DNA from 3 places in the Hymenobacter nivis genome. Region 1 is predicted to be linked to each of the others. Evidence: riboswitches for the same ligand, from Rfam matches in the RefSeq annotation. Region 1 holds a riboswitch; each other region holds the start of a gene.

Region 1 (9,581 bases):
AAATACGGCATCGGGGGGGGCAGGGCCGCCAGCTCCTGGCCGAAGAAATCACCCATTACCACCACAATGCCAGGGGCCGACAGCTGCCGCATATTCGTGTCCATAATGGCCGCGCATTCGGGCCGCTGCTCGAACGCCACCACCTCCAATTGGGGAAACAACCGGCGCGCCTCAATAGCCACTGAACCCGTGCAAAAGCCCACATCCCAGAATACGCGCTTGCCAGCCAGCTCCAGCTGGGCGAGGCTGAGCAGGCGAATGGCCTTTTTGGTTAGCATGCCCGGCCGGCCCGGCAGCCCCACAAAGGCGGCATCATCGAGGCCCCAGCTGCGGTTTGGCGCGGCAATTTGGCGCAGTAGCACGCAGTTGAGCGGCAGAAACTCCTGCTGGGCAGCCTGCCCAGGCGAGTAGCAGCCCACCCGTTCGTGCGGGCCGTCGAGGTCCTCGCCCACCACCATTTCGTAGTGGCCGAAGCGGTAGTCCAGCAGCCGCCGGGCAATGGCGGCCGGCGTGCGCACGGCATCGGTGAGCACGGCAATAAGTGGCTCGTAGCGCAGCAGGGCTTCGTCGAGGTTCTGCCAGCTGCGGCCATGCACCGAGGTATTACGGACCTGCTCGTAGGGCTGGCCAATTTTAGCGCACAGCCGCTGCACGCTGTTGAAGGCCGGGTATACGGCCACGGTGGCTCCCGCGTCGTGCGTCTGAATGGTGCGCACAATGCCAAAAAATAGTGGGTCGCCGCTGGCAAAAATCAGAATGGGGACGCCGGCCGACCGGTACCGGGCAAACAGGGCCGCCATGTCGCCGCCGATGCTAATCCAGGTGTGCGGATTGGGCAATACGCTCTTAACCAGTTCGTAATGCCGCCGCCCACCCGAAAACACCGCGTGCGCCGCTACCAGCCGGCCAATATCGGGCGGCAATGCGACGAGCGGCTGGTTGGGCAGGCCCACCACGGTGTACTGTCCCATCAGTTCCGCGTGGGGGCCAGGGACTGAGGGAGGGTAAAGGCGGCGTTGACAATGCTGGCGGCCACGCTGCTCCCGCCCTTGCGGCCTTCAATTATGACCAATGGCAGGCCGCTGAGCGTCTTGATTTTGAGCTTCGCTTCCACCACATTCACGAAGCCCACCGGCGCGGCAATAATGCCCGCCGGCCGGCAATGGCCCGCCTGGCATTGGTCGGCCAGCTCAAACAAGGCCGTGGGTGCGTTGCCCACCACAAACAAGGCATTAGGATGCTGCGCAATGGCTAGCCGCATGCCCGCCTGGCTGCGGGTGATACCTTCCTGCTCGGCCAGTGCGGCCACGCGCTCATCGTTGAGGTAGCATAATACTTCCACCCCGTACTGCTCGCGGTAGGCTTTGGTAATCCCGGCCTGCACCATGGTCACGTCGGTAATGACCACGCCCCCGCCCGTCAGGTAGTCGTGCCAGTATTCCAGCGGTTGATTTTGGGCGTAATACAGCTGCTCATACTCAAAATCGGCGGTGCTGTGAATGCAGCGGATAGCCGCCCACTGGTCGGCGCTGGAAAGGTCGGGGCGCTGCAACTCCGCCCGGATTTGCTGGAAGCTCTCGTCCTGAATCTCGGGGCCGGTGACGGGCTTGCGCGCCAGATACCCGCGGGGCGTCACCAGAAATTCGCCGAAGCGATAGGTCTGCGAGTTGCCAATCAGCACCAGGCAGAACATATCGACCAGCGCTACATCCAACTCTGCTAGGGTGGTCAGGTGAATCGTTTCTTCGGGGCGCGTGACCTGCCGCACGATGGCTACCGGCGTCGTGGGGGCGCGGTGTTCGAGGAAAATACTGCGCAGCCGGCTCAACTGCCAGTTACGTTTCTGGCTGCGCGGGTTGTAGAGCGAAGTGACGAAATCGCCGATGGCGGCGGCCGTGATGCGCTTCTCGATGGTGGTCCAGGGCGTCATCAAATCGGAGAGCGACAAGCAGCAAAAATCGTGGCCGATGGGCGCGCCCAGCCGGGCCGCCGCCGCCTGAAAAGCACTGATGCCGGGCAGGGTTTGCAGCTGAATATCGGTGCGCTGCTGGCGGGCCGCGTACTCATACACCAGCGAGGCCATGGCATATATACCCGCGTCGCCGGAGCTGATAACGGCTACGTGGGTGCCCGGCCGGCAGTTATTCACGGCCAGCTCGGCGCGGGCCTCTTCCTCCGATAGGTCGCGACCCAGGCACACGCAACCGGGCTTGAGCAGGTGGCTAATGAATTGAAAATAATAGTGATACCCAATCACAATGTCGGCGTCGGCCAGCGCAAGCCGGGCCGCTGGCACCAGGTACGCATCCGAGCCGGGGCCAATACCAATAACGCTTAATTGCATAGCAAGCTCTTCAAAACAAGTAAGGAAAAATACGGTACCTCGCGCCCCATCAGGGCCGCCAGGTCGGTGGTCAGGTACTGGTTGGGCGTGCCCAGCCACTCGGCGTAGTAGACGGTAGCGTAGTTCGCCGCCACCGCCGGGCGCACGTAGTCCAGGGCCCCCCGCACCTTGATAAGGACCACCGTTTCAAACTCGCGCAGGTAGCCTTCGAGGGCGGCGGCGCTGGTCAGCAGTGGGATAATGGCTATTTTCTCGCGCAATACCGCCAACGGCACCTGGTGCGCGGCCGTGGCCAGTAAAAAGGACGGTACGCCGGCAATGATTTCGACCGGCAGCTGGTGGGCGTGCAGGTGGGCCAGCAGGTAGGCGAAAGTGCTGTAAAAGGTGCTGTCGCCCTCACTCACAAACGCCACCGTGCGGCCGGCTTCGTAGTCGGCCTTTAGCTGGTAAAAGGCTTGCTCATAAATGTGCAGCGCCGCCGCCCGGTCGTTCGCCATCGGCAAAAACATGCCGCACAATTTGGCCTCGTCCAGGTCCAGCTGGTCCAGGATGGTGCGCGAGTAGCTGCTGTGCTGCCCGTCGGCCTGCACCGAACCGGGGTAATAAATAAGGTCGGCGCGCTGCAAGGCGCGCAGGCCCTTTACCGTAATCAGCTCGGGGTCGCCGGGGCCCAGCGACACGCCGTAGATTTTGCCCGTGGGGGCTGGGGTAGGAGCCATGCGCTAGATGCCGAGCAGGTTTTTGAGTTGCGGCAGCAGCCCTTTTTTAGCCCCTATTTTCTGCTCTTCCTCGAAGAGAATACCCTTCACATTGAGGTGGTGGCCGGTTTGCTCTTTGCCTACTTCGTCTTCAAAACCAATCATTTGAATGCGGTACTTGCAGAGCTGGCAGTTCATGTTGGGGCTGCCAAACTCCACCTCGTTGATGCGCTCGTCCACGGCTCGCAGCAGCAATTCGTCGCTGCCAAAGGAAGTGGTGCAGACATATTCCTTGGCTGAGGCGGCCTGGTGCGCCTCCACCTGGCTATAGATTCGCTTGAGCAGCACGCCGGTGAAGAGGAACACCGGGAGCACTATCACCCGCCGGTAGGGCAAGCTCTCGACCAGCGGCAGCGTGTCGGCCAGCAGCGGTTTGGTCACGCCCACGTAGGCGGTGGTAGCGAAGCCGAAGCCCAGGCCCTCCCAGATGAGGCGCGTGAGCTTGGCGACTTCCGAGTTGGCGTCGGGGTCGTTGGTGCCGCGGCCCACCAGCAGCAGGCAGCACTCTTCGCGGGGCACGGGCGGGAGGCCGGCCTCGGCCTGCTCCACCATCTGGCGGGCTAGCTGCAGGAGCGGGGCCGAGATGCCCAGGTGCCGGCCCAGCGTGATTTTCAGGTCCGGGTACTGCTGTTGCAGCGAGTTCATCTCGAACGGAATGTCGTTCTTGGCGTGGCCGCCGGCGAATAGAATAGCCGGGATGGCCGTGATGTTGCGCACGCCCTGCTGGTACATCCGCTCGACGGCGGCGGCGTAAATGGGGTGGGCAAACTCCAAAAAGCCGTAGTCGATGACCCGGTCGGGGTAGCGCGGCACGAGGCCGGCCACCAGCTCCTGAAAGCCCGCGGTACCTGCTTTATCCCGGCTGCCGTGCCCACAAATCAGAATGCCTTGTTTGGTTGCCATGAGTTAGTTAGCTTAAAGAATGAAGGTGGGCCGCCGCCTCATCGAGCGAGCAGGCGTACTTACCGATGATGAACACCACCGGCATGGGCAGGGCGGCCTGGGCCAGCGCCGCCTCAATATCCGGCAGCAGGGCCGTCACCAGTCTTTGCTGCGAACCCGACACGTGTGAGATGGCCGATACGTAGACCGCGTCCGGACCGACCGCCGCTTGCAGCTTTGCCACTACCTGCGGCATATTGCTCAGGCCCATGTACATCACCAGGGTGGTGCCCGTGCGCAGCATGTTGGCCAGCGCGTCGAGCTGCTCAAAATCGTAATTGGCCGTGTGCGCCGTGCACAGCAGCACCGCGTTGCTGTGGTTGCGCTCGGTAACCGGGATGTGCACCAGGCTGGCCGCCGCCAGGCCCGCCGTGAGCCCCGGCACTACCTCGTAGGGCACCTGCTGCGCCGTCAGATACCGGATTTCCTCCGCTGCCCGCCCGAAGATGAAGGGGTCGCCGGACTTCAGTCGAACCACGCGCTTGCCCTGCCGGGCATACGCCACCATTGCTTCGTTTATTTCCTGCTGCCGCTGCCGGGGGTCTACGTGGTCGCCGTATTTTTTGCCCGAATAAATGAGCGTGGCGTCAGGGGCACACAGGGCCATTACCTCCGCCGAAACGAGGTTGTCGTAGAGCACCACATCGGCCTGCCCCAACCGGCGCAGGGCCCGCACCGTGAGCAAGTCGGCGGCTCCGGGCCCGGCTCCGACAATGCTTACCAGGGGCGCAGAGGTATCGTTAGAGGATGTCACGCGCGGGTTGCTCAAAAATGGCTAACGGGTTGGGAAATAGAAACTGGTAATTCAGCCGGGCTTTTAGTTTCTCGGAGCTTACTACTTTGTGGGGTTGCGGCTGGACGGGTCCCATATCGGGCAGCGTAAAGTCCCGGGCTCGGGCCGCCGCGGCGTAGTAAGCCCGCCGCGTGGGATGAGCGTCGGCACTGGCATTAAATACCTCCCCCCAGGCCTGCTGGCGTACGATTTCGTGGATGATGCGCACGCAGTCGTCGCGGTGAATCACATTCATGGGCGTATCGATGGCCCGGCGGCGGCGCTCGATGGCCGCCGCACTATCCGGCAGCCGGTCGTAGCCGATTAACCCGCCAAACCGCAGCACCGTGGTGCGGAACGCCGGTTCCCGCTGGAGTAGCTGTTCGAGTTGATACACCACCATGCCGCCCGGCTTAGTCGGTGCCGGCGCAATATCCTCGGTAGCAAGTTGCTCATTATCACCGTAAACTGAAGTGGAGCTGATGTACAGTACCTGCCGCACCCCGCTGGCCCGCGCCCGCTCGATGAGTCGCTCGAATTGCGCCAGCTGCTCGTCCTTGGGTTTGCCCGGTTGGGGCGGCACCGTAATAAGGAGCGTCGGCGCGTGCCAGAAAGGGCTGTCAGACAAGGCGTTTCCTGCTGCCAGCTCGATGGCAAAAGCGTTCAACCCCAACCGGCTCACTTCCGATACGCCAGCGGCACTGGTGCGGGAAACGCACATCTCATAACCATGCACTTGCAGGTACTGGGCCAGGGGAAGGCCCAGCCAGCCGCCGCCCAGCACGCTGATGGGCTGATGGGCTGATTGGGAAAGCAAGGGAAGGGGGGAAATAGAAGACATAAGTGCGCGCCGTGTCGCTGGTCAACCCTGATACAAAACCGATTCCGCCAGTAGCTCCCCGGCCAGTAGATGGTCCGCTACCAACGCCGCTGCCTTGTCGGCCGTGAGGTGCTGGTACCAAGTGCCCTCGGGATGAATGAAGACCACCGGGCCGTGCAGGCACTGGTCAGTGCACTGGGTCCGGACCGTGTGCAGCTGGCCCTTGGCCCCTGCCTGCACAATGGCCGCCCGAATGTGCGTGGTCGTATCCGCCGCCCCTTTTTTCAGGCAAGAGTCGCCATTGCAGATAAAGGCAATGCGCTGAACGGTGGAAAGGTCTTTTGCCATGAGCAGTAGCAACTAAGCCAGCCCGATTAGGAAGCTGGCCCGCCACCGGGCAAAAGGAACGAGCAACCAGCAGTCTCTGCGGTACTAAACTGGTAACCCACAGCTTTTCTCCCGAAAGCAAGGTGGAGGTAATGCTGACTGGCAGGTCTTCTGGCTCGTTCAACAACTGAGGCCTTCCCATAGCCGGCGCTACAGTGACATCTATTCTCAGGTGCGGGGCTGAACTTACAGCAGCGGGAACTGCTCCGGATTTACACCGGATTCCCTTTTAAGGGCATTCGCAAGCGAATGCACACCAATCAACGGCGCAAAGGTAGGGTTGCCCCGACCATTTAGCCGTATTTGCCCTCCTTCCCCCAGACTAACCGCACTATGTGCATCGGGGTAAATTTGCGGCTCACGTCATTGGTTTGATGTCACTACCCACCTGCTTAGCCGACGTACCGGGCTTTCGTCGGCAGAATAAAAACTTTGGCGGTGGTCTATTGGAGAGTGAAGCAGTAAATTAGGGCATGGTTTATACGCAACATTTGTGTGCCCGCTACGGCAGCGAACACATCCGCCGCAACGGCACGCAGGGCGGCCAGCCCAAATACCAGTGCAAAGCGTGCGGGTACCAAGCGCGGTTTGTGCCGGCGGCGCTCGCCAAAGCGGCGCAGTACGCCCAGGTCGAAGCCTTGCTCACCGAACGGAATTCCCAGCGTAGCATCGTGCGCGCCACCGGCGTGGCGCGGATGACCATCGCCAGGCTAATATAGGACTTACGCAAACGCGAGCGAAGGCTGGCGTAATTCATGTCGCATATACTCATCCAAAAAGCCTTGTTTGAGCTGATAGACGGTTTGTTTGGTTTGGTAGGCGGCTTGTTTAAGGCAGGTCCAAGCGCGCACGGCCAGGGCAATATGATTGCGCTGACTGCGGGCCAGCCGGCACTGGCAGGCCTGCACGCCGGTGAGTTGCTTGAGTTCGCGGTGAAACTGCTCAATCGTCCAGCGGACGCTGCTTTCGTGTTCGGCAGCGGCCGTGTGCAAGGGCTCAACCTCGTTGGTGAGGAGGTAGTCCGTCCGGTGGGTGGACACCAGTACGCGGAAGAGTTTCAGTTTGCAATCTTTGGGCATGCCCTTCACTTTCAGGATTTTGCCAGCTTCTACTTCGGCGGCCGACCAGCACAGGCAGGCCACGGGCTGGTAGGGCTGCTGGCCGCCGGAATCATCGACGAGCCGGTTGCTTTTCAGCGGGCAGTAAAATGTTTTGCCTTCGTCCAGCAGCCACTTGAACAGGGCCGTGGTGGCGTACCAGCTATCCATGAGCACCGTGCGGTATGGGATACTGCGCGGGGCCAATTGCCCGAGCATGTCGGCCACATGGTCGAGCTTGGTCTTGCCGTCGGTGTCGGGGGCGAAAAGGCGGTAGTCAATGAGCCAGAACTGGTCGGTTTCGGGGTTGACGTACACACACGTCACCAGGCCGATGCCGGCAATCACGCCGTGGGCGTTGCCGCTGTACTGGCGGCGTACGAGTTCGATGCGCCGGCTGTGGTGCTTGTCGAGCACCGTGTCGTCAAACAGGACGTAGCCCCGCGCGCTGAGCATCACCTGTGGGCGTACTTGCTGCCAGAGCTGGCGGGGGGTGAAACGCCGGGTTTTGAGAAAATAGCGCACGTTGTCGTGCGAGAGGCCCTCCAGATGCTCGGCCAGATACGTCCCCGTGTAGTTGACCTGGCTGCTCACCAAAAACTGCCCGTACAGTTGTGCCGTCACTTTCATGGCTTTTCCTTTCAAGTTACACTTTTTGCGTAAGTCCTATGTAATTGATAATTATAACCTCACTCTTCAATAGACCACTACCAAAACTTTCGCCATAAATTACTAAACATACTTGTTATCAGCATCATAGCCGTGATGAGTGGGGCCGATGATTTTGAGGAAATCGCCTAGTTTGGCCAGTAGAAAGAGGCCGTCTTCCGGCGCTACCGCTGCCTGGACAACGGCATTCCGTCCGACGATACCTTTCGACGGGTCTTTCAAGGCTTGGACGCGGCAGTTGCTACCAGCCGACCAAATCGGTCAGGTCTGCATCGATGGCAAAACACTGCGCGGCGCCGGCCCGCGGGCCTTGCACCTGGTCCCGACCGTGGCGCAACTGGCTAGGTGTATAGTCCCAGGGGATGGGAAAGGGGACTTTTGTCGTAGCTTTCAGGCAACTCTATGGGAAAAGTACCACACGGCTGCGCCACCACAACGCCGGCAACTCGGCGCCTTATCCAGCAAAGTACAGAAGGCGTACAAACGCTAGCCAAGCGCCTGGGCTTGACCCAGGGCACCGTGCGCAAGTGGCGGCGGCGTACCAGTACGGAAGAGGCTGTGCGCGGCCCCAAACCGGCCTCCACCGTGCTCACTCCCGTGGAAGAGGCGGCTATCGTGCTCTTCCGCCAGCACACGCTGCTGCCACTCGATGACTGCCTCTATGCCTTGCAGGAGACGCTTCCGCACCTGAGCCGCTCGGCCCTGCACCGCTGCTTCCAACGCCACGGCATCAGCCGCTTACCCCCGGCCGACGAGCCGGCAGCTGGGGCGGGTAAGGCGCTGTTTAAGGCCTACGAGCTGGGCTACCTGCACGTGGATTTTGCCGAAGTCCAGACGGAAGAAGGCAAGCAGTATTTGTTTGTGGCCATTGACCGCACCAGCAAGCTGGCCTTCGCTGAGTTACAGCCACAGGCCACGCAGGCCATCGCCACGGACTTTTTGCGCCGGGTCTTGCCGCAGATTCCCTACAAGGTGCATAAGCTATTGACAGACAACGGTATTCAATTCTGAAACTTGCCGCATCATACGAAAGTTGGTCGCCATCCGTTCGGCCAGCTCTGCGACGAGTGGGGCATCGAGCAGCGCTTTACCAAGCCCGCTCACCCCTGGACCAATGGGCAGGTGGAGCGGATGAACCGGACGGTGAAGGAAGCCACGATTAAGCAGTTTCACTACGAGACGAGCGCGCAGTTGGCCAGTCACTTACAAGCCTTTTTGCTGGCTTACAACTACGCCAAGCGGCTCAAGCGCTTGAAGGGCCTGACCCCGCACGAATTTATCTGTGCGGAATGGCGAAAAAATCCTACTATCTTTCATCGCGACCCAACCAAAAAACCCCTTCCCCATACACCGGGACCATACACCTAGGGCTTGAGCCTGGCCCAGGTAGCCACGGCGGGCAAAGGACAGAAACGGGCCCGCCAGCCCCGATGTGCCGACCCTGCTCTACGTGCGCGGCTGCCTCGTCAGTTTCGATGCGCTCAGGTGTCAGCCGGTCATTGCGGCCCAAATCAGCCACCAAGGCGGCGATCACCGGCTGGCCCTCCAGGGCAATCAGGCTACACTGTTGGCCGCAGCCGAACGCGCCCTGGCCCAGGTGTCCGCCCGGCAGACGCTCGAATCCTGGAGTCTGGCCTCCCACAACACCCCGCTCTGCACGCACGTCGGCGTGCAAACCGACTTACGCTGGGTCGATGAGCAAAGCCGCTGGCCGGGGCTGGCCGCCCTGGACCGGGTCGAAACCACCCGCTATTCCGCAGACGAACCGCCCCAGCCGCAGGCTGTGCGCTAT
Region 2 (9,581 bases), 1.8 Mb from region 1:
CACTTTTCTTACGGGAACTATCAGCCTGAAAAGCAACGTGAATCTGCACCTGGAAAGCGGAGCCGTTCTTTTGGGCAGCCCCAACATCAACGATTACCGGGCCTATACGCTGCCCAAGTACCCCGAATACGGCACCAACCACTACGGCATCCTCTACACCGAACTGGCCGAAAACGTGGCTCTCACCGGCCTGGGTACTATCGACGGCAACGACCCGGCTTACTTCGACGTGACGCGCGCCAAGAAAATTGATACCGTCACCACCCGCTACACTCGCCAGAAAAATAACTTTCGCCACGTTGCTACCGGTATTGGCGACGGCCCGTGGGAACCCCGCGAACCCCGGCCCCGGCAGATGGTGATTTTTGCGCAGTGCCGAAACGTGCGCCTCGCCGACGTTTCGCTGTTGCGCTCTCCGTTCTGGACGCTGCATTTTTCCGACTGCGACGCCGTACGGGTGAGCGGCGTGCGAATATGGTCGTCGCTGCTGGCTCCGAACGCCGACGGCATCGACATCACGAGTTCCAGCAACGTCACTATCACGGGCTGCGACATCCGGGCAGGCGACGACGCCATCGCCATCACCGGCTACGACCACCACTTCGAGATTCCCGGGTTCAGCGGGCAGCGCCACGTTTCGGAGAACATCATCGTGAGCAACTGCAACCTGCAATCGTACTCCAGCGGCGTTCGCATTGGTTTTCTGGACCAGAACACGGTGCGCAACGTCACGGTCAGCAACGTCAATATCACCAATTCCACCCGCGGCATCGGCATCTTCCTGCGGGACGAGGGCTCGCTGGAAAACCTCACGTTTACCAACATCAACATTGACACTCACTTGCGCACCGGCGATTGGTGGGGCAACGGCGAACCCATTCACATTTCGGCCATTCGCGGCAAGGAAAACGTGAAGCTGGGTCGCATCAAAAACGTGCGTTTCGAGAACATTACTTGCCGAGGCGAAAACGGTATTCTGGTCTATGGTACGCCGGAAAGCGTGATTGAAGACCTATCCTTCCGCCACGTCACCTTCGACTTTATCGATAGCCCACTCAATGGCGTGGCCGGTGGCAACGTGGATTTACGCGGCATAATGAGCGAAAAAAACCAACTATTTGCCCGCGATATTCCCGGCATTCTGGCCCAATACGTCATCGGGCTGATCATCGACGATTTTGCCTTGCGCTGGCTAAACCCGCGCAGCTCCTTCCTTTCCCATGGTATCGAAACCGACCATGTAACCGGCCTGCGGGTGAGTCATTTTCAAGGTACCGGCGCCCCCAACAACCCGAATGCGCAACGGCTATACCTGCAGAATAGTCCGGGAGCAATACTGGCCGAAGAAGAGAAAGCGGGGGCCAGTACGCCGGGCCGTGGCCGGCGCACCCGCTAGTCAAGCTAGGCCCTGATGACTTCTTGACAACTAATTCCTTCCGTCTGGCTTTCTGTGCCAACTACCCCAACATACTTATCATGCATTCATTAGAAGCCAAAAAGCCGCAGCTTTTTACTCATACGGCCGCGCAGCTACAGGCCGCCGGCCTCCGCATCGAGCGGTAGGATGCCACCCGCCCCTGGGGCGGTTTTTTCGTCATCGACGAAAGCCAGGCGCAGCAGTTTGCCAACCAGTATTTTGATGGGCTGCCGATAGACCAGCTTATGATTTCGGGTAAGCTGACCCCGAAAATCCTGTTGGTTGCCCTGCATTAGCTGCTGTCGTGGCAGTACCACCATCGGCGGGCCGAGGTTTAGCGCGTGGTGCAGGGGCCAGTGGGCGTCGCCGTTAGCGCTTCCGACGAATAGGGCGAAGTAGTGGCTTATAATGTGGGTAACTAGACTGCCCTGCAACAGGGGGAGCGGCACCGCCTAGTGGGGCTTGGGGGCTGCTGGCCGAAACATGGCAGCATACCAGTGCCGTGCAGCCCTCCGATGAAGAAGATATTGTGCGGGTGCAGGACGATTTCAGGCGCTAAACAACCATAACATGGCCTTAATGGATGTGCATTATTCGAACCGCCTGAACGGACTGTGGCTCCGGTGGCTTACGCTGGGCTTGGCCGCCTTGCTCGGCACCGCCGGTTGCGGGCCGGCCCGCCGCCTCACAGTGGGCCGGCAGGGGGTGCACTGGGCACCGCGCTTCCGCGAGCCAATAACTATTGTGGCGGTGGTCCAAAGCAGGATGATACCGGACCTTTAGTTTGTTAATTAAGTCAGCTTAAAAACACGTCAGGAAAGCTGGAAGGACGAATATTCAGACATCATAAATTGAGTGAAATACCGAAATCATCTCGCTTTGGACCACCGCCCTTTTTTTAATTGCTCCACGAGCGTATTCCCATCCTTTTCCTTTCGTGAAACACCTGTTTCTTTTCGTACTGCTCCTGCTGGCTTCGGGCAGTGGCTACGCCCAAAAAACCAAAACCACCGGTGGCGCTGCCACCAGCGCCGCGATGGCGGGCCAGCGCTGGCCGATCGGCAAAGCCAAAGCCAATGCTTGGTACAAAGCCCATTCCTGGATGTCAGGGGCCAATTTTATTCCCAGTACGGCCATCAACCAGCTCGAAATGTGGCAGGCCGCCACGTTCGACCTCACCACCATCGACCGGGAACTGGGCTACGCCGAGGGCATTGGGTTCAATACCATGCGCGTGTTTCTGCACAGCTTGGCGTATCAGGAAGACCCGGCGGGCTTCAAAAAGCGCGTCGACCAGTACCTGGGCCTGGCCGTCAAGCACCACATTCAGACGCTGTTTGTGTTTTTGGACGACTGCTGGAACAAGGAGGCCAAGCCCAGCCCCCAGCCGGCCCCCAAAACGGGCGTACATAATTCGGGCTGGGCACAGGGCCCCGGCGACCCGGCCTCGCGCGACTCGGCCACCTTCAGCAAGCTCCAACCGTATGTGACCGACGTACTCCGTACGTTTGCCCACGACAAGCGCGGCCTGCTCTGGGACTTATCGGACTTACGCACAGGGCGTAATTTGGGCTAAAAACGACCTTTTATGCTAACCCAAAGGACCTGCATTGATTTTTTGCTCAACACCCCGCGCAATTATATAGGGGCGCATTTGGCCGTCCACCTGCCAGAGATGAGCCACGATCAGGTATATCGCTTTTTGCGCAATAACACGTTTTCGGCGGGTCAGTTACGGGAGTTGGTACAGCCTTTGGTAGCCGACTCACCCGAAGCATTTCTGCTGGTGGATGATAGTGTGCAGGATAAGCGCTACAGTCGCTTCATTGAAGTAGCGCAGCGACAATATTCGGGCAATGTGCACGGGTTGGTCACGGGCATTGGGCTGGTTAATCTATTCCACAGCAGCGGCGAAAGCGGTGATTTTCTGTCGCTAGACTTCCGCATATACGCTCCTGCTCAGGACGGGCTGACGAAAAACGACCACTTCCAGGCCATGTTCAAACAAGTGGTGGAAGAGGGAAAAATTCAGGCCCGCACCCTGCTCTTTGATAGTTGGTATGCCAACAGCGAGAACCTGAAAGTGATTGAGCAAGCCGGTTGGACGTTTTTCACCACCCTGAAAAGCAATCGGTTAGTGAGTTTAGGGAAGGAAACGGGCTATCAGTCCCTGAACACGCTCGACCCGCCGGCGGGGGGCTGGAGCCGGGGCGTGGAAGTGCGCCTGCAACAAGTACCGTTTGGGGTCAAACTTTTCAAGCTGGTTACCATAGACGGCAGCATTGAATGGGTGATAACCAATTACTTGGCAGCTCATCTCAATCGGGAAATGGTTATTGAGGCGGTGCAGGTACGCTGGCAGGTGGAGGAGTTTCACCGGAGTTTCAAGCAATTAACGGGTTCCGAGAAATGCCAGTGCCGCAAGGCGCAGGCGCAGCGCAATCATTTGACTTGTTGCTATTTAGTCTGGGTAACGTTGCGGCAATACGCCCGCGCCATCGGCCGCACCATCTACCAGGCCGCCTGCCTACCCTGGGCTGAATGGCTGCGGCAGCAATTGCAGAATTCATCTATTCCTGTTCTTGTACTTGAGGCTGCGTAAGTTTTATTAAATATTGAAAAAGTGATTCTTATTTAGGAAAGAGGTCTAATGGTTATCTAGTTGTATGATTGAGCCTTTGTAATTGAGCGTAATAATAAAAATGCCCCTTTACGTCATCTCCGGGGGGCCCGGGGCCGGTAAAACTACGCTGCTGGGGGCCCTGCGAGCCGCTGGCTTCGCGGGGGCTGATGAAGTGTCGCGCCAGCTCATCCAGGAGCAGGTGGCGCTGGGTAGCGGCCGGGTGCCGTGGCTCGATTTGGCAGGCTTTGCCGAACTGGCGATGGCCCGCATGGTGGCCGACCACGCGGCGGCGTCGCGGCGCGGCGGCGTCACATTTTTTGACCGCGGGCTACCTGATGTCGTTGCCTACCTAGAGGTTGCGGGGCTACTCGTGCCGGCTGCGTGCTACGCCGCAGTGGCGGCGCACCCATACCAGCCGGTGGTGTTTTTGGCGCCGCCGTGGGCTGATATTTACGTGAACGACGCCGAGCGCTGGCAGACGTTTGCCGAGGCCACGGTGCTGCACGGGGCCCTGCGGCGCACCTACCAGCGGTTGGGTTTTGCGGTGCTGGAATTGCCTAAAACCACGGTGGCGGCGCGCGTGGCCTTCGTGCGGGCGGCGGCTGGACTGTAGCCAAATTTGGGGCTCCAGCGCACGGCGGCCAATAATTCAGCCTACCTTTGCACCAACAAATGGTAATCGTTTCCGCGGTGCGGAACGATTTTAAAAGGGAAGCCGGTGTAATTCCGGGACAGTCTCCGCTGCTGTAACCCCCTCACCAACCGACCGATACACGGCGCCACTGTCCTCTTGGGGATGGGAAGGCCATCGGCCGGCGGGGGAAGTCAGAAGACCTGCCGCTTGCTCCATACAGTCACAGCTTTCGGCAGAAAGGCTCGTTGTACCATGCCCAACCCCCCGCTTCCCGCTGGCTGTGCCGGCGGCAAACCCCCTTTTTTTGCTGTTTGGCGCACCCTCACGCTATCGGCTCTGCTGCTGGTGGGGCCCCGGCCCGGCGTTGGCCAAACGACAATTTCCCCGGCGGCTACCCCTCGGGCAGCGGTCGCCGGGGCGCCGCGTGGGCGCACTGCGGTGCAGTACGCCAAGGGCTTCACCATCAGCTACGTAGCGGGCGGCAAGCTGGTCACCATCCTGAGCCCGTTCGAGCAGAAAACCACGGCTACACGCTACCTGCTGGTGCCCCGCGGGGCGGGGCGGCCAGCGGGCTACGCCGATGCCCACGTCATCGAAACGCCGCTGCGGAGCCTTGTGGCCCTATCGTCGATGCACGTAGCGCTGGCCGATTTCCTGGGGGCCGCCGACCTGGTAGTGGGCTTGGGTAGCTTCAAGTACGCCTCGGCCGCGCCGGTGCGGCAGCGCATCGCCGCCGGCAAGATTTACGAGGTAGGCCAGGGCAAAGAGCTTAACAACGAAGAGCTTATTGCCCATCACCCCGACCTGGTGATGGCCACCGGCTGGCCCGGCGAAAGCCTGGCGCGCTTCCAGACGCTGGAAGCCGCTGGCGTGCCCGTCATGATTAACTCCGAGTGGGTGGAAACCACGCCCCTGGCCCGCGCCGAGTGGGTAAAAGTGCTGGCCGCGCTGCTCAACAAGGAAGATTTGGTGAACCGGAAATTTGACCAGGTGGCCCGCTCCTACCACCGCTTGGCGGCCCTAGGCCACTACGCCGCCCAGCGGCCTAAAGTGGTTGTTGGCCTGCCGTTTAAGGACGTGTGGTACGTGCCCGATACCGACAGCTACCTCACGCAGTTCCTGCGCGACGCGGGCTGCACCTACGCCTGGGACCAGGCCCGGGCCCCCAGCGGCAGCCTGGCGCTGTCGTTCGAAACCGTGGCTCCCGTGGCCCTCACCGCCGACTACTGGCTGCAAACCGGCACCGCCGCCACCAAGGCCGATATCCTGGCCCAGGATGCGCGCTACGCCGCCTTCGCGCCCTTCCAAACCGGCCGCGTGTACAACAACAACCGCCGCACCAACGCCCAGGGCTCCAACGACTATTGGGAATCGGGGGCGGTGCGGCCCGACCTCGTGCTGTCGGATTTGATCAAGATTTTGCACCCCGAGCTGCTGCCCTCGTGGCAGCTCTACTATTACCAGTGGCTGAAATGAGCACGGCCCAACTGGCGGCCGCGCCGCCGTCGCTGGTCGCGGCCGGGCGGCGGCGCACGGCTTGGCTGCTGGCCCTGGCGGGGCTGGTGGCCCTGGGCTTCGTGCTCGACATTGCCCTGGGCCCCGTGCGCATCCCGCTGGCGGCGGTGGTGAAGATTCTGCTGGGCCAGGCGGCCGACAACCCGGCCTGGGCGTTCATCGTGAGGGAGATTCGCCTGCCCAAGGCCCTGACGGCGCTGGCCGTGGGCAGTGGCCTGGCTGTGAGCGGCTTGCAGATGCAAACGCTGTTTCGTAACCCGCTGGCGGGGCCCTCAGTACTGGGCCTCACGGCGGGGGCGGGGCTGGGCGTGGCCGCCGTAATGCTGGCCGGGGGCAGCGGCGCAGCGGGCGGCTTCGCCATCCGGGCGCTGGGCGTGGGCGGCAGTTGGGGCTTGGTGCTGGCCGCCACCGCCGGCGCCGCCCTGGTGATGGCCCTGGTGATGGCCCTCTCGGCCCGGGTGCGCGACAACGTGGTGCTACTTATTGTGGGCCTGATGGTTAGCAGCGTCACCGGGGCCATTGTCGGCCTATGGCAATACTTCAGTGCCCCCGAGCAGATTCAGGAATATTTGCTTTGGACGTTCGGCTCGCTGGGCGGCGTGGTGGGGCCCCACCTGGTGGTGCTGGCGGCCGTAGTGACAGTGGGGCTGGGGCTGGCTTTTGCCTCGGCCAAGCCGCTGAATGCCCTGCTGCTGGGCGAAAACTACGCCCGCAGCATGGGCCTGACCGTGGGCCGGGCGCGCACAAGTATCATCCTCAGTACCAGCTTGCTGGCGGGAGCCATCACGGCGTTTTGTGGGCCGATTGGCTTCGTGGGTATCGCCGTGCCGCACCTCACCCGGGGCTTGCTGCGCACCGCCGACCACCGCGTGCTGCTGCCCGGCGCCTGCCTGGTGGGGGCCGCCCTCACGCTGGGCTGCGACTGCCTGGCCCAGCTCCCCGGCAGCCAAACCGTCCTCCCGCTGAGCATCGTCACCTCGCTGCTGGGGGCCCCGGTGGTACTGTGGGTGGTGCTGCGCCGCAATAGCGTTCGCTCGTCGTTTTCCTGAAAAACTGGAAGTAAAAAATGGAGTTATCGAATCACCATTCGACTGTCATGCAAAGCGTAGCGAAGCATCTCTCCCGCGGCAGCAATTAATGGGTAGTCAGCGGGAGAAATACTTCGCTGCGCTCTGCATGACCGCCTTTTTTTATTGCAATTATCCTTTTGCTACTCATTGATTGCTAGTGCACTCCCCGCGCACTAGCAACCGACAACTACCAAACAATAACTAAATCCCTCATGCCCAACCCTGCGCCGCTGCTGACCGCCGAGGACCTGGCGGTGGGTTATATGAACAGAAAGACGCCCCACCCGGTGGCCGGGCCCCTGCGCCTGGCCCTGTGGCCCGGCGAGCTGGTCTGCCTGCTGGGGCCCAACGGCGCGGGCAAAAGCACGCTGCTGCGCACGCTGGCCGGCTTGCAGCCGCCGCTTGGCGGGCGGCTCGATCTGGGCGGGTGGCCGCTGGCGGCGATGGGGGCCCCCGAACGCGCCCGCCAGCTCAGCATCGTGCTCACCGACCGCGTGGACGCCGGCAACCTCGCCGTGCGCGAGCTGGTGCGCCTGGGTCGCCACCCGCACACCGGCTGGCTGGGCAGCCTCTCGGCCCACGACGAAGCCCGGGTGCAAGCTGCCTTGGAAGCCACTGGTACCGAAATCTTCGCCGACCGCCCGGTGGGTGAATTGAGCGACGGCGAGCGCCAGAAAGTGCTGCTGGCCCGCGCCCTCGCCCAGGACACGCCGGTGGTACTGCTCGACGAACCCACGGCCCACCTCGACCTGCCCAACCGTGTGGCTCTCATGCGCTTGCTGCACCAGCTGGCCCGCACCACGGGCAAGGCCATCCTGCTCTCGACCCACGAGCTGGACCTGGCCCTGCAAGCCGCCGACCGCGTGTGGCTGCTACCCGCCGATGGGCCCCTGCGCACCGGCACGCCCGAGGATTTGGTGCTGAGCGGGGCCTTTGCGGCGGCGTTTGCGCGGGAGGGGCTGGCCTTCGACGCGGGCACCGGCACCTTCGCTCTGCACGCGCCCACGGGGCCCCCGGTGCAGCTGGTAGGGGAGGGCGCCGCCGCTTTCTGGACGCGCCGGGCCCTGGAGCGCGAGGGCTTCGTGCCCACCACAGGGCCCGCCGCCCTGCGCGTGACGGCCCCCGCCGGCCCCGACCTGGGGCCCTGGTTGAGCCAAGTACCGGGCCAGGCCGCCCAGTCCCACGCCACCATCGGTGCGCTGCTGCGGACGATGCGTCAAGTTAATAGTAACCAATTGGTTGACTAATTAGCAAAGTGCCCGTCCTCATTTAAACAGATAATTAGAACAAATACTTAGTCGCTGGAAATCAGATAATTCATTCACAATGATCCCTTCCGCTTGCATATGAAAAAACGTTTTTTATCCCAACAAAGCCAGTCGCCGCGCCCCGAAATAAAGCTGCTGCTGGGCGCGGCCCTGTTGGCCGGCGCGGCGCCCGCCGCCTGGGCCCAGGTGGTGGCCCCGGGCGATACGTTGCAACGCCAAAGTCTCAACGAGGTAGTGGTGACGGCCAACCGCGCCGCCACGCCGCGCAACCAAGTACCCCAGCAAATCCAGGTCATCAGCCAGAAAGACATTCAGCAGACGCCGGCCGCGGAGTTTACCGACGTGCTGAAAAAGAACGCTTCGGTGGATATCGTGCAGTACCCCGGCCTGCTGGCGGGCGTGGGCATCCGCGGCTTCCGGCCTCAGACCGACGGCCTCAACCAGCGGGCCCTGCTGCTGGTGGACGGCCGCCCGGCCGGCACCAGCAACCTCGCCACCATCGACCTGGGCAGCGTGGAGCGCGTAGAGGTCCTCAAGGGCCCCGCCTCGGCCCTCTACGGCCCGCAGGCCATGGGCGGCGTAGTGAACGTGATTACGCGGCAGTCGCGCGGGGCCATCCGCACCTCGCTGTTTGCCGAATACGGTAGCTACCAAACGGTTAAATTTGGCGGGGCCACTGGCGGCAACCTCACTAAGCGGCTCGATTTTGATTTGTCGGCGGGCTTTTTCAACCGCGGGCAGGACTACAAGCTGGGCGGTAACGGTATTCTGCGCCGCGCCCTGGACGCCAGCAGCGCCACCCAAACCTTTGCCGACGGCACCACCAAAACCGTGGACGACGCCCGCGGCGATAATCAGCGCCGCGACTTCACCAAGCTGAAGTACTACGCCGGGGCCCTGCGCCTGGGCTACCAGCTGAGCGAAAAATGGCGCGTGGACGTGCGCGGTGAGCTGTTTAGGGCCCCCACGGTACAGGCCCCCAACGATATTTTTTACGGCAACCTGGGCCCGTCGAGCAAGGACATCGAGCGCGGCAACCTCGACCTGAGCGCCA
Region 3 (9,581 bases), 1.1 Mb from region 1:
CGCCCAGGTCGATGTGCGACACGAGGGCGGTGAGGAAGGGCGGCACTTTCTCGACGCCCGGCACCAGCCGCTCCTTGTGGTAAAACTGCACCGGAGCCGTGGCGCTGGCGAGGTAAGCGACCGTGTTGCACACGTCGTAGTAGCCGGCGTCGTCGCGGAAGCGGGCCGTTTCGCTGGCCGATTCCTTGTTGGGGTAGGTCACGACGCTGGTCATGCCCGTGACGAGGGCCACACCGGGGTGCTGCCCCAGCCAGGCCCGGATGCGCCGGATGCGGGGGTTGGCGTCGATGGTTTTCTCCACGTAGTAGTCCGCCAGGCTGGTTTCGGGCCAGAGCACGAGCCGGGTTTGGGGCGTGAGCTGCCGGGTGCTGAGGTCGAGCAGCCGTGTGAGCTGCACGTCGTAGGAAACAAAGTCGGCCGCTCCGGCAAACTTCTCGGTGTAGGGGTTGAAGTTAGGCTGCACCACCACCACTTCGGCCCCGGGGCCCTGTTCCTGGTAAGTAGCGCCGATGGCGTAGGATAAAACAAGCGGCAGTATTATCGCTAAAAAAGGCGCTAAAAACCGTGTGCCGAAGGGCCGTACGCCCACCAAATCGGCGGGCCCGGCCACTACGGCCGCAGCGGTTCCGGTGGTGAATCCCAGCGTTTTTTTGTCGACTACCGCAAAGAAAACCAGCAGGTTGACTACCCACACCCATACCGAGCCGCCGAGGAAGCCGGTGTACTCGTACCACTGCACCCACTGCGGCACGGCAGCAAAGCCATTGCCCAGCGTGAGCCAGGGCCAGGTGACGTCCCAGCGCAGATGAAACTGCTCGAAGGCAATCCAGTAGATGGGCAGCGCGAGGTAGCCAATGCGGGGCCCCAAGCGCTTCTTGGTTTGGCGGAAGGCCATGAGCGGCAGGCACATGAGCCCCGCGTTCAGGACTACGGCGGCGATGCCGGCGGCCAGGTCGGCGTAGCTCACCCACCAGGTGGTGCTGGCATTCCAGAGCAGCACAAACAGGTAGGTACCCGCAAACACGCGGCCCTTGCGGGCCCCCTGCTGCGTGAAGCGGCGCTCCATGAGCAGGTACGGCACCCAGCCCACGAACAGGCCCAGGGGCCAGAGCGTGCCGCTGGTCGACCAGCCGGTCCAGAGCAGGGCAGCACCGAGTGCGGCCAGCGCTACGGGATGGGCCGCGGGGCTAGTCTTCGCCAAATTCGTTGGAGTTATAAGCTTCATTTCCAAGAGAGTCGTCTACTTCGTCTTCGTCGCCGCGGGCGTAGCGGCCGGCCTTGCCGGGGCGGGGCGGCGGGGTGGGGTTGCCGGCCACCACCAGCACAATTTCGCCCTTGATGGCGGCCCGGGCCCCAAACTCGGCGGCGAGGCTGGCCAGCGTGCCGTTCACGGTTTCCTCAAACAGCTTGGTGAGCTCGCGGCTGACGGAGGCCGGGCGCTGGGCCCCAAACACCTCGGCCAGTTGGGTGAGGGTTTTCACCAGGCGGTGCGGCGATTCGTAGAAAATCATCGTCCGGGGCTCGGGCACCAGCTCGTGCAGGCGGGTTTGGCGGCCTTTTTTCACGGGCAGAAACCCTTCAAATGTGAAGCGCTCGGCCCCGAAGCCCGACTTGAGCAGGGCCGGCACCAGGGCGGTGGGGCCCGGCAGGCACTCCACGGCCAGGCCGCGGGCCAGGCACTCGCGCACCAGCAGGAAGCCAGGGTCGGAGATGCCGGGCGTGCCAGCGTCGCTCACCAGGGCCATCTTTTCGCCCTTTTCGAGGCGCTCCAGCAGGCGCGGCACCTGCTGGTGCTCGTTGTGGAGGTGGTAGCTGAGGAGCGGTTTTTTCAGGCCCAGGTGCTGGAGCAGGCGGCCGCTGACGCGGGTATCTTCGGCTAGCACCAGGTCGGCCTCGCCCAGCACGCGGATGGCCCGCAGGGTGATGTCCTCCAGGTTGCCGATGGGCGTGGGCACGAGGGTGAGGGCGGGAGCGTCGGGCATGGGGGCAAAGGTACGGGGCCCCGGGTTGGGGCTCCTTTACAACCCAAAGGGCCCAACCATAGTACACCCTTCTACTACCTGCTTTGCTTTCAACTTCATTTTCTATCCCATGCCCGTCGACCCGAACAACCGCCCCATCCGCGTCATCAACGACGACACTACCGACGAGGAAATGCGCGCCGGCCACCACATTCCCAACGCCGACCCACCCAAGAACGAGGCGGCCCGCGGCGGCTTTGGCAACCGCGACGGCAAGCAGGGCTTCGGCTCCGACACGGCCGGCGGCGCAACGGCCCTGGGCGTGAACGAGGACGCTGATGCGATGACGCCCCCCGCCGACAACATGCGCTCGGACGACGAGGGCCGCGATGCCCGCGCTGACCAAGACTTGCCGGCCCTCGAAACCTACGACGACGACCCCGACCTGGTGGCCGTGCACAACCCCGGCGGCCCCGTGGACGAGCTCGACGCCGACGACCGCCGCAAGGGGCCCGACGAAATGGAAAACCCCAAGTCGCGCGTAGGCATGGGCGAGATGGAGCCTAAGCCCCTCAAGCCCATCACCGGCACCGATACCAACGCCGAGCTGACCGACTTCAACGCCACCGACACGGCCATCGACCAGTAGCCAAGCTGGGGGCCCTACCCAGTAGTTCTTTTTCCCACCTAACCCATTTATACCATGCCTACCCACCACGATAACCGGAAGGACCGCGACAACTCCGACGAGCACAACCTCGAAGGCAAACCAAAAGCCGGCGTGCTACCGGTGGACGATTTTAGCGAAGCCAAGGAAGAGCAGCTGGAAAAAGATGCGCTGGACGCTGGCGTCACCCACCCCAACCGAGGCCACGACAAGCCCAGCATCGACAAGCCGGCCTACGATTAGTATTGCCTTTCCGAATATAGAAAGCGCCTCGCCTTACCCGGCGGGGCGCTTTTTTGTCATTCCGAGCGCAGCGAGGAAGCTGAATTAGGGCCCCCAGATTCCTCGCTACGCTCGGAATGACACGTTGTGCACGGGGTATCCGCCGCAGAACTACGCTACCCAATCAGCTCCGCCACAATCTTAGCCGATAATAAGCACAGCGGGATACCGCCGCCGGGGTGCACCGAGCCGCCGCAGAAGTACAGGCCGTCGAGCCGGCCCGAGAAGTTGGGGTGGCGTAGGAAGGCCGCCAGCGGGTTGTTGCTGGAGCTGCCGTACAGGGCCCCGCCGGACGATGACGTGTCGGCGGCAATGCCGGGCGGGGTCCAGATTTTTTCGGCTTTGATGAGCGGCTCGATGGCCACGCCCAGGGCCCCGGACAGCCGGGCCAGCACGAGGCGGCGCGTTTTATGGGTGAGAGCATCCCAGTCCTGACCTTCGTCGTGGGGCACGTTCACCATTACGAACCAGTTTTCGTGACCAGCCGGGGCGTCGGCGGGCGTTTTTTTGGACGTGACGTTGACGTACACCGTCACGTCGTCGGCCACGGTTTTATCCTCGAAAATGGCCTGGAATTCCTGCTGGTAATCGCTGGAAAAGAAGATGTTGTGCAAGTCCAACTCGGGAAATTCGCGAGCGATACCCCAGTAGAAAATCAGCGCCGAGGAGGAGCGCGGCTGGGCCAGCGTGCGCTCGGGCGCGGGCTGAGTGGGCAGTAGGCGGCGGTAGGTAGGCACCACGTCCATGTTGCTCACCACCAAGCCGAAGTCGTACACGTCGTGGGCCGTGCGCAGGCCCGTGATGTGTTTATCAGCCACCAAAATCTCCTCTACCGGCTCGTTGAACCGAAATTTCACTCCGAATTCTTCGGCTAGGCGGTACAGGCTTTCGGCAATGGCGTAGATGCCGCCCACGGGGTAGAACGCGCCAATGCCGTGCTCCAGGTGCGGAATCATGCTCAGCGTGGCGGGGGCCTGGTACGGGTCGGAGCCGTTGTAGGTGGCGTAGCGGTCGAAGAGCTGCACCAGGCGCGGGTCGGCAAAGGCCTTGGCGTGGCGCTGGTGCATGGTGCCGAGCAGGCCCAGCGCCGGCAGGGCCCCCACGGCCTTCAGGGTTTCGGGGCTGAAGTAGGTACCGGCCTTGTGCAGCGACTTGTGTAAAAACGTGCCCGCCGTGGCATCGTAGGCCTTGCCGCTGCGCGCCAGAAACTGCGTGACGGTGGCCGCCGGGGCCCCCAGCTTTTCCTCCACTTCGGCAGCAAACTTGTCCGCCTCGGCCCAGGCCGCTAGGCGCGTGCCGTCGGCGAAGAAGTAGTTGGTAATCGGGTCGAGCCGCTCGTAACGAAAATAATCGGTAGGCTCTCGGTGGGCCAGCCGGAAAATGTCATCCACCAGCTGCGGCAGCGTGAACAGCGAGGGCCCCGCATCGAAGCGGTAGCCGCCGGGCAGCTCAAACTGGTGCATTTTGCCGCCAAACGAGGGCCCCGCCTCGAACACCGTAACGGCGTGGCCAGCCACGGCCAGCCGCACGGCGGCGGCCAGCCCCGCCACTCCCGCCCCGATGACGGCCACGGGCGGCCGCATGGGCACTCGGTTTTTCTGTTGCGTATTCACTGCATTGCTAACCGCGATGCCCGGGGTAGAAGTTTGGGCCCCAGCGCTAAAAATGCTTCTTACCTTCGCGGCAGGTTACCGCTGCTTCGATTTTTCTAAATCAACCAGCGGCCGGTTTTTGGCCCTCGGGCCGGAATGAAAAGGGAATCGGGTGCAACTCCCGAACAGACGCGCTACTGTAAGTGCCACCCCGGCCGGGGCCCCTAGTTTTCCATTGGCAGGGCCCCCAGGCTGGCCGAGAAGGAAGGGCCCCGGCGGCGCAAAGTCAGGAGACCTGCCGGCCGCCATTTGATGCTTCCCTCGCGCTTTGGGGCTCCGCATCAGGTTTGGCACCGCCGGCAAGCCGGCTTCCGCACTACGGAAGCCGGGGCCGGTACGGCCACGCCTGGGCACGCGCACCACCGGGCAAGGAACGACGCACTCCACCGTTTTACCCTTACGCTCAGCTTTATGCAAGACCTTGCCGACCAGATTGCCCGCGCCGAGACGCGCATCTTCAAAGCCGTTTTCCCCGGCACCACCAACCACTACGATACGCTATTTGGCGGGGCTACCCTGCACATGATGGACGAGGTGGCCTTCATCACGGCCACCCGCTTCTCGCGCCTCAAAATGGTCACCGTATCGTCCGACCGGGTCGATTTTACGCACCCCATCCCCGGCGGCACGCTGGTCGAACTCATCGGCAATGTGGTGCGCGTGGGCACCACCAGCCTGCAAGTACGGGTCGAATTGTACGTCGAACAGATGTATTCAGAAGAGCGCCTGCTGGCCGTCACCGGCTCCTTCACCTTCGTAGCCCTGGACGACGCCCGCCGCCCCACGCCCATCCGGCCGGTGGCGGCAGCCATCTAAACAGTTGGGGCCCTCTCTCATTGCAGTGTGCGAAAAAAGAGGGTCCCAGCTATGTATTAAATGAACGGCGCAAGGCACCTAGTCCACGCTACTACTCCACGGCCAGCACCAGCCCTTTCAGGTACGCGCCCTCCGGGTGGAAGAGGCTCACGGGGTGGTCGGCAGGCTGGGTGAGGCGGTGCAGGATGCGGGCGGGGCGGCCGGCTTCGATGGCGGCGGCCAGCACAGCGCCTTCAAACAGCTCGGGGCTAACTACTTGCGAGCAGCTGAATGTAAAGAGCAGCCCACCCGGCGCCAGGTGCGCGATGCCCGCGGCGTTGAGGCGCTTGTAGCCCATGAGGGCAGCGTGCCGGGCCCCCATGTGCTTGGCGAAGGCGGGCGGGTCGAGTACGAGCAGGTCGTACGCGGCGGGGTGGTTTTTGAGGAAGCCGAGCACGTCGTCGGCGTAGGCGGCGTGGCGGTCGGCATGGGGGGCCAGGGCGGCGTTGCGCTCGGTGAGGGCAATGGCCTTCTTGCTGGAGTCGACGGAGTGCACCACCTCGGCCCCGGCGGCCAGGGCGTACACCGAGAAGCCGCCCGTGTAGCAGAACGTGTTCAGCACGCGGCGGCCGGCGGCGTAGCGGGCCAGCAGGGCCCGGTTGTCGCGCTGGTCGATGAAGAAACCAGTTTTCTGACCCGTCTCCCAGTCGATGGCAAACTGGTGGCCGTTCTCGGTCACGAGGTGCTCGGTGCCGGTGCTTTCGCCGAACAGGTAGCCATTCTGAGCGTCGGGTACGGCGTTGCCGGGCACGGTTTCGGCGCTTTTGTCGAAGATGGCGCGCAGCTTGTCGCCGAACACCACGCGCAGCGCGTCCGCTATTTCGGGGCGGGCGCGGTACATGCCCACGCTGTGGGCCTGCACCACGGCCACGTCGCCGTACACGTCAATGATGAGGCCGGGCAGGCCGTCGCCTTCGGCGTGCACCAGGCGGAACACGTTGGTACCGGCCGCGCCGGTCAGGGCCAGGCGCTGGCGCAATTGGTAGGCATTGCTGAGTTTGCGCACCCAAAAATCGGGCGTCGGCAACTCGGTTTCGGGTCCAAAATCGAGCATGCGCACGGCAATGGAGCCGCCGCCCGAGAAGTGGCCCATGCCCAGCAGCTCGCCGTCGGCGGCTTCCACGCGCACGGCGTCGCCCTCACCCGCGTCGCCCTTGAAGCGGGCAATGGCCCCCGAGAACACCCAGGGGTGGCGGCGGCGCAAGGAATGGTCTTTTCCGTTTTTGAGGACGATGGTGGCGGGCGAAGTCGAGTAGCTCATAGGCCCGCAAAGGTACGCCTCACCGAAACCAGCGCCGGTAGATGGGCTTGCGCCAAGCAAACTGCGCCCACATGGCCGGGTAAACTAGCACGTCCAGGGCCCTGAAAGCGGTGCGGTACTCCAGGTTGTCCACAATGATGCTGCCGCCCCGGGGCCCCGGCTCAATGAGGTGGCGGTGCCGCCAGTAGCGCAGCGGCGGGGGCAGGCGCCGGCCCTCGTCCACGAAGTAGTGGGTGCCGTCGGGCAGCACGCCGTCGTCGGTGATGAGCGACGTCCAGGACAGCTTTTTGATGCCGGTGTTCAGCTCGATTTCCACCACGTCGCCGGTGCGGCTGCCATCGTAGCGCACCAGCTTCAGCTTCGGAAACGGCGGGGCCAGCGCCAAAAACAGCTCGCGGGTAAACCCCGCCATTACGTGGGCGGGGTCCTGGCCCACAGCAGTACGAAGGATAACGCGCATATCCAGGCTTACGCCGGGGCCCCGGTTTGGTTGGCGCCGCACCGGGCGCCCTACCGCCAGTCGGGTAGGTTGCCGTCGGCAAACAGCAGGGTGCGGTTACGGCCGTCGGGTTCGGTCACCCACACGTCGGGGGCCGAGCGGTTGTCGTTGGGTGTATTCACGAAGTATAGCCGAAAGCCATCGGGCGCGTAGTGCGGGTACAGATCGTTGGTGCCGAGCTTCTTACCCCCGCCACTACCGCTGGTGCTACTGCCCGAAACGTCCACCGCCGCCGAACCGTCGAGGCGCTGCAAGTAAATGCGCGCGTCGAGCTGCCGGCCACCGGCATCGTCGAAGCCGGCCGCGTCGTGGGTGTAGGCCACCGTGCGCCCATCGATGCTGAAGGCGGGCGAATCGACGCGGCCGGGCAGGTTGCCTACCAGCGTCACCAGGCCACTGCCGTCGGTATTCCCGAGCAGAATTTCCGAGTCGAACACGTTAGGCCCCACGGTTTGCACCGCAATGCGGCCGCCGCCTTGGGCCGTCCAGTCGCACTCGCGGAAGTGGCGGCCGGCGGGGGCCGTAGCAATTTGCACCAGGCCCGTACCGTCGCGGTTCACGCGGTATAGCTGGTCGTAATGCGCATACAGCAGCTGGGCCCCGTCGGGCGACCAGCAGTAGCCCACGCCGGGGTTGTTGTAGCCCTCGGCCGCCAGCGTGGTAATGCGCCGCTTGTTGGAGCCGTCGCGGCTCATGGTGTACAGCTGGAACTGCCCTGTAGCGTTGGAGGCGTAGGCCACCAAATCGAGGTTGGGGCTGAGCCGGGGGGCCGTTTCCACGAAGGCCGAGCTGGTGAGCTGCACGAGGTTGGCCCCGGCTTCGTTCGCCGAATAGATGTCGGCGTTACCGTTCACGGTGCGCACAAACAGGAAGCGGTTGTCGGGCAGGGCCTTAGTTTGGAAGCTCCAGACAGGGCCCCGGGCGGCAACACCGGCGGGGTTGCGCACCGTCACCTGCCAGTAGTAGGTGGTATTGAAGCGCAGGCTCGGGGCCAGCACCGTAGTGTCGCGGGCGTTGCTCAGCAGGGTGCGCTGGTTAAGGTTGTTGCTCTCGTACAGCACCACATCGTACTTCAGCGAGTCGCTTTTGAGGGCCCCGGCGGCGGGACGCCAGCTTAGCTGCACGTCGGCGGGCTGCCCGGTGGCGCCCACTGTGGGCGTGGGCCGCGCGGCCACGCCGGGCGTGTTGGTGGTGGCGGTTTTGTTCAACAGCAGCACCACCGACTGAGGTTGGCCGTTGGTTATGGTGGCGCTGCCGGTAGTGGCATCGTAGGTGGCGCGGCGGGCGGCCACGCTCACGAGGCCCGTAGGTACGGAGGTAATGACGACTTGGCCCTTGGCGTCAGTCACGAACGAGCCAGTAGCGGGCGTGGTGCTCACGGCCACGTTGGCCAGCGGCTGGCTGGTGCTGCCGTCGAGCACGGTCACGGTGAGGGTGCCGAAGTAGGCGGGCTCCACTTGGGTGGGCTCGCAAGCGGCCAGCACCAGCAGGCAGAGCGAAAGCAGGAAGGCCCCGACTTGGGGGCCCCGCTCGAAGAACGATAAAATGCGCATAAAGCCGGGCAAGAACTTAACGCGCCGCGACTTGTACCGCCGAATCCTGGGCCACGATGTGCCCCGCCAGGTCCAGCACCCGCAGGTGGATGCGGTACGTGTCCTGAGCTGTGGCGTTCACCCGGGCCTCCGACAGCGACACCTCCTGCGCCGGGGCCACGTCGAACTCACCGCGCTGGGTGTTTTGCGAGCGGCCGCCGGCGCCTTCCTTCAGCAGCGACAGTTCGTAGCGGTAGCGGGCGGCGGTGGGCAGCAGGCTGCGGCAGTGGCCCGTTACGGTCAGGAATCCGTCTTGCTGGTGTAGTTCGAGGTGCGCGCGGCATGGCTCGGGGGGCCCGGCACCCTGCCAGGCCGCGAGTAGAAGTAATAGTGGGAGCATAATGAATGGGTGGGATGAGATTAGAAGAAAATCTATTTATACTGCTTACCAACAAGATGTTGCATTAGCCGTCGAACAAGACTTGCCCTACCAACAAGACAAGCCGGGGGCTATTGCGCCGCCGGCTTGTCTCGCTCGTTTTCCAGGGCCCCGTGTCCGGCAGCTTACTTCACTTTGCCTTGCTCAATGGTAAGGTTGATGCCAGAGCCGCGCATTTCCACGGTGTAGCCCGGGATGGCCGTAATGGTTGACTCCACTTGTTTCAGCACGTTGCCCGTGCCGTACTGGTTAATGGTATAGGCTTGTTTGTTTTGGTGAATCTCGCTGTCTACCCGGTTGCCGTTGCCATCCTGGTGGATGTTCAACTCGTTGCCGTTACCCACCACCAGGCCCGTCAGCCGGTTGCTGGCGCCCTTCTGCGTAAGGGCCGAGGCGTTGCCCTGGCCGTTCTGCGTGAGGTCGGCGTGGTTGC

Evidence for each region. Region 1 has a riboswitch for cobalamin ahead of DDQ68_RS09630 ((2Fe-2S) ferredoxin domain-containing protein). Riboswitches for the same ligand answer to the same signal wherever they lie in the genome.
Region 2: another riboswitch for cobalamin. It lies ahead of DDQ68_RS01400 (ABC transporter substrate-binding protein); the one in region 1 lies ahead of DDQ68_RS09630 ((2Fe-2S) ferredoxin domain-containing protein).
Region 3: another riboswitch for cobalamin. It lies ahead of DDQ68_RS14490 (acyl-CoA thioesterase); the one in region 1 lies ahead of DDQ68_RS09630 ((2Fe-2S) ferredoxin domain-containing protein).

What each region holds. Positions count from the first base shown of each region.
Region 1 is NZ_CP029145.1:2,174,170-2,183,750, reverse strand. It holds gene cbiE (precorrin-6y C5,15-methyltransferase (decarboxylating) subunit CbiE) at 1-971, opposite strand, end outside; gene cobJ (precorrin-3B C(17)-methyltransferase) at 971-2,344, opposite strand; gene cobI (precorrin-2 C(20)-methyltransferase) at 2,335-3,063, opposite strand; gene DDQ68_RS09645 (sirohydrochlorin chelatase) at 3,067-4,005, opposite strand; gene cobA (uroporphyrinogen-III C-methyltransferase) at 4,013-4,798, opposite strand; gene DDQ68_RS09635 (NAD-dependent epimerase/dehydratase family protein) at 4,785-5,633, opposite strand; gene DDQ68_RS09630 ((2Fe-2S) ferredoxin domain-containing protein) at 5,679-5,984, opposite strand; cobalamin riboswitch at 6,108-6,299, opposite strand; gene DDQ68_RS09625 (transposase-like zinc-binding domain-containing protein) at 6,497-6,742, shown strand; gene DDQ68_RS09620 (IS701 family transposase) at 6,746-7,750, opposite strand; gene DDQ68_RS22775 (hypothetical protein) at 7,853-8,011, opposite strand; partial or broken gene DDQ68_RS09615 (IS481 family transposase) at 8,192-9,157, shown strand; gene DDQ68_RS09610 (ISAs1 family transposase) at 9,222-9,581, shown strand, end outside.
Region 2 is NZ_CP029145.1:340,536-350,116, forward strand. It holds gene DDQ68_RS01370 (glycoside hydrolase family 28 protein) at 1-1,396, shown strand, start outside; gene DDQ68_RS24370 (hypothetical protein) at 1,531-1,866, opposite strand; gene DDQ68_RS01385 (hypothetical protein) at 2,355-2,993, shown strand; gene DDQ68_RS01390 (IS701 family transposase) at 3,006-4,019, shown strand; gene DDQ68_RS01395 (AAA family ATPase) at 4,120-4,653, shown strand; cobalamin riboswitch at 4,697-4,896, shown strand; gene DDQ68_RS01400 (ABC transporter substrate-binding protein) at 5,113-6,150, shown strand; gene DDQ68_RS01405 (iron chelate uptake ABC transporter family permease subunit) at 6,147-7,238, shown strand; gene DDQ68_RS01410 (ABC transporter ATP-binding protein) at 7,472-8,506, shown strand; gene DDQ68_RS01415 (TonB-dependent receptor) at 8,606-9,581, shown strand, end outside.
Region 3 is NZ_CP029145.1:3,266,267-3,275,847, forward strand. It holds gene lnt (apolipoprotein N-acyltransferase) at 1-1,201, opposite strand, end outside; gene rsmI (16S rRNA (cytidine(1402)-2'-O)-methyltransferase) at 1,188-1,982, opposite strand; gene DDQ68_RS14475 (hypothetical protein) at 2,092-2,610, shown strand; gene DDQ68_RS14480 (hypothetical protein) at 2,665-2,871, shown strand; gene crtD (1-hydroxycarotenoid 3,4-desaturase CrtD) at 3,027-4,493, opposite strand; cobalamin riboswitch at 4,619-4,819, shown strand; gene DDQ68_RS14490 (acyl-CoA thioesterase) at 4,974-5,378, shown strand; gene DDQ68_RS14495 (class I SAM-dependent rRNA methyltransferase) at 5,470-6,678, opposite strand; gene DDQ68_RS14500 (SRPBCC family protein) at 6,698-7,138, opposite strand; gene DDQ68_RS14505 (PD40 domain-containing protein) at 7,189-8,730, opposite strand; gene csgH (curli-like amyloid fiber formation chaperone CsgH) at 8,747-9,109, opposite strand; gene DDQ68_RS14515 (hypothetical protein) at 9,274-9,581, opposite strand, start outside.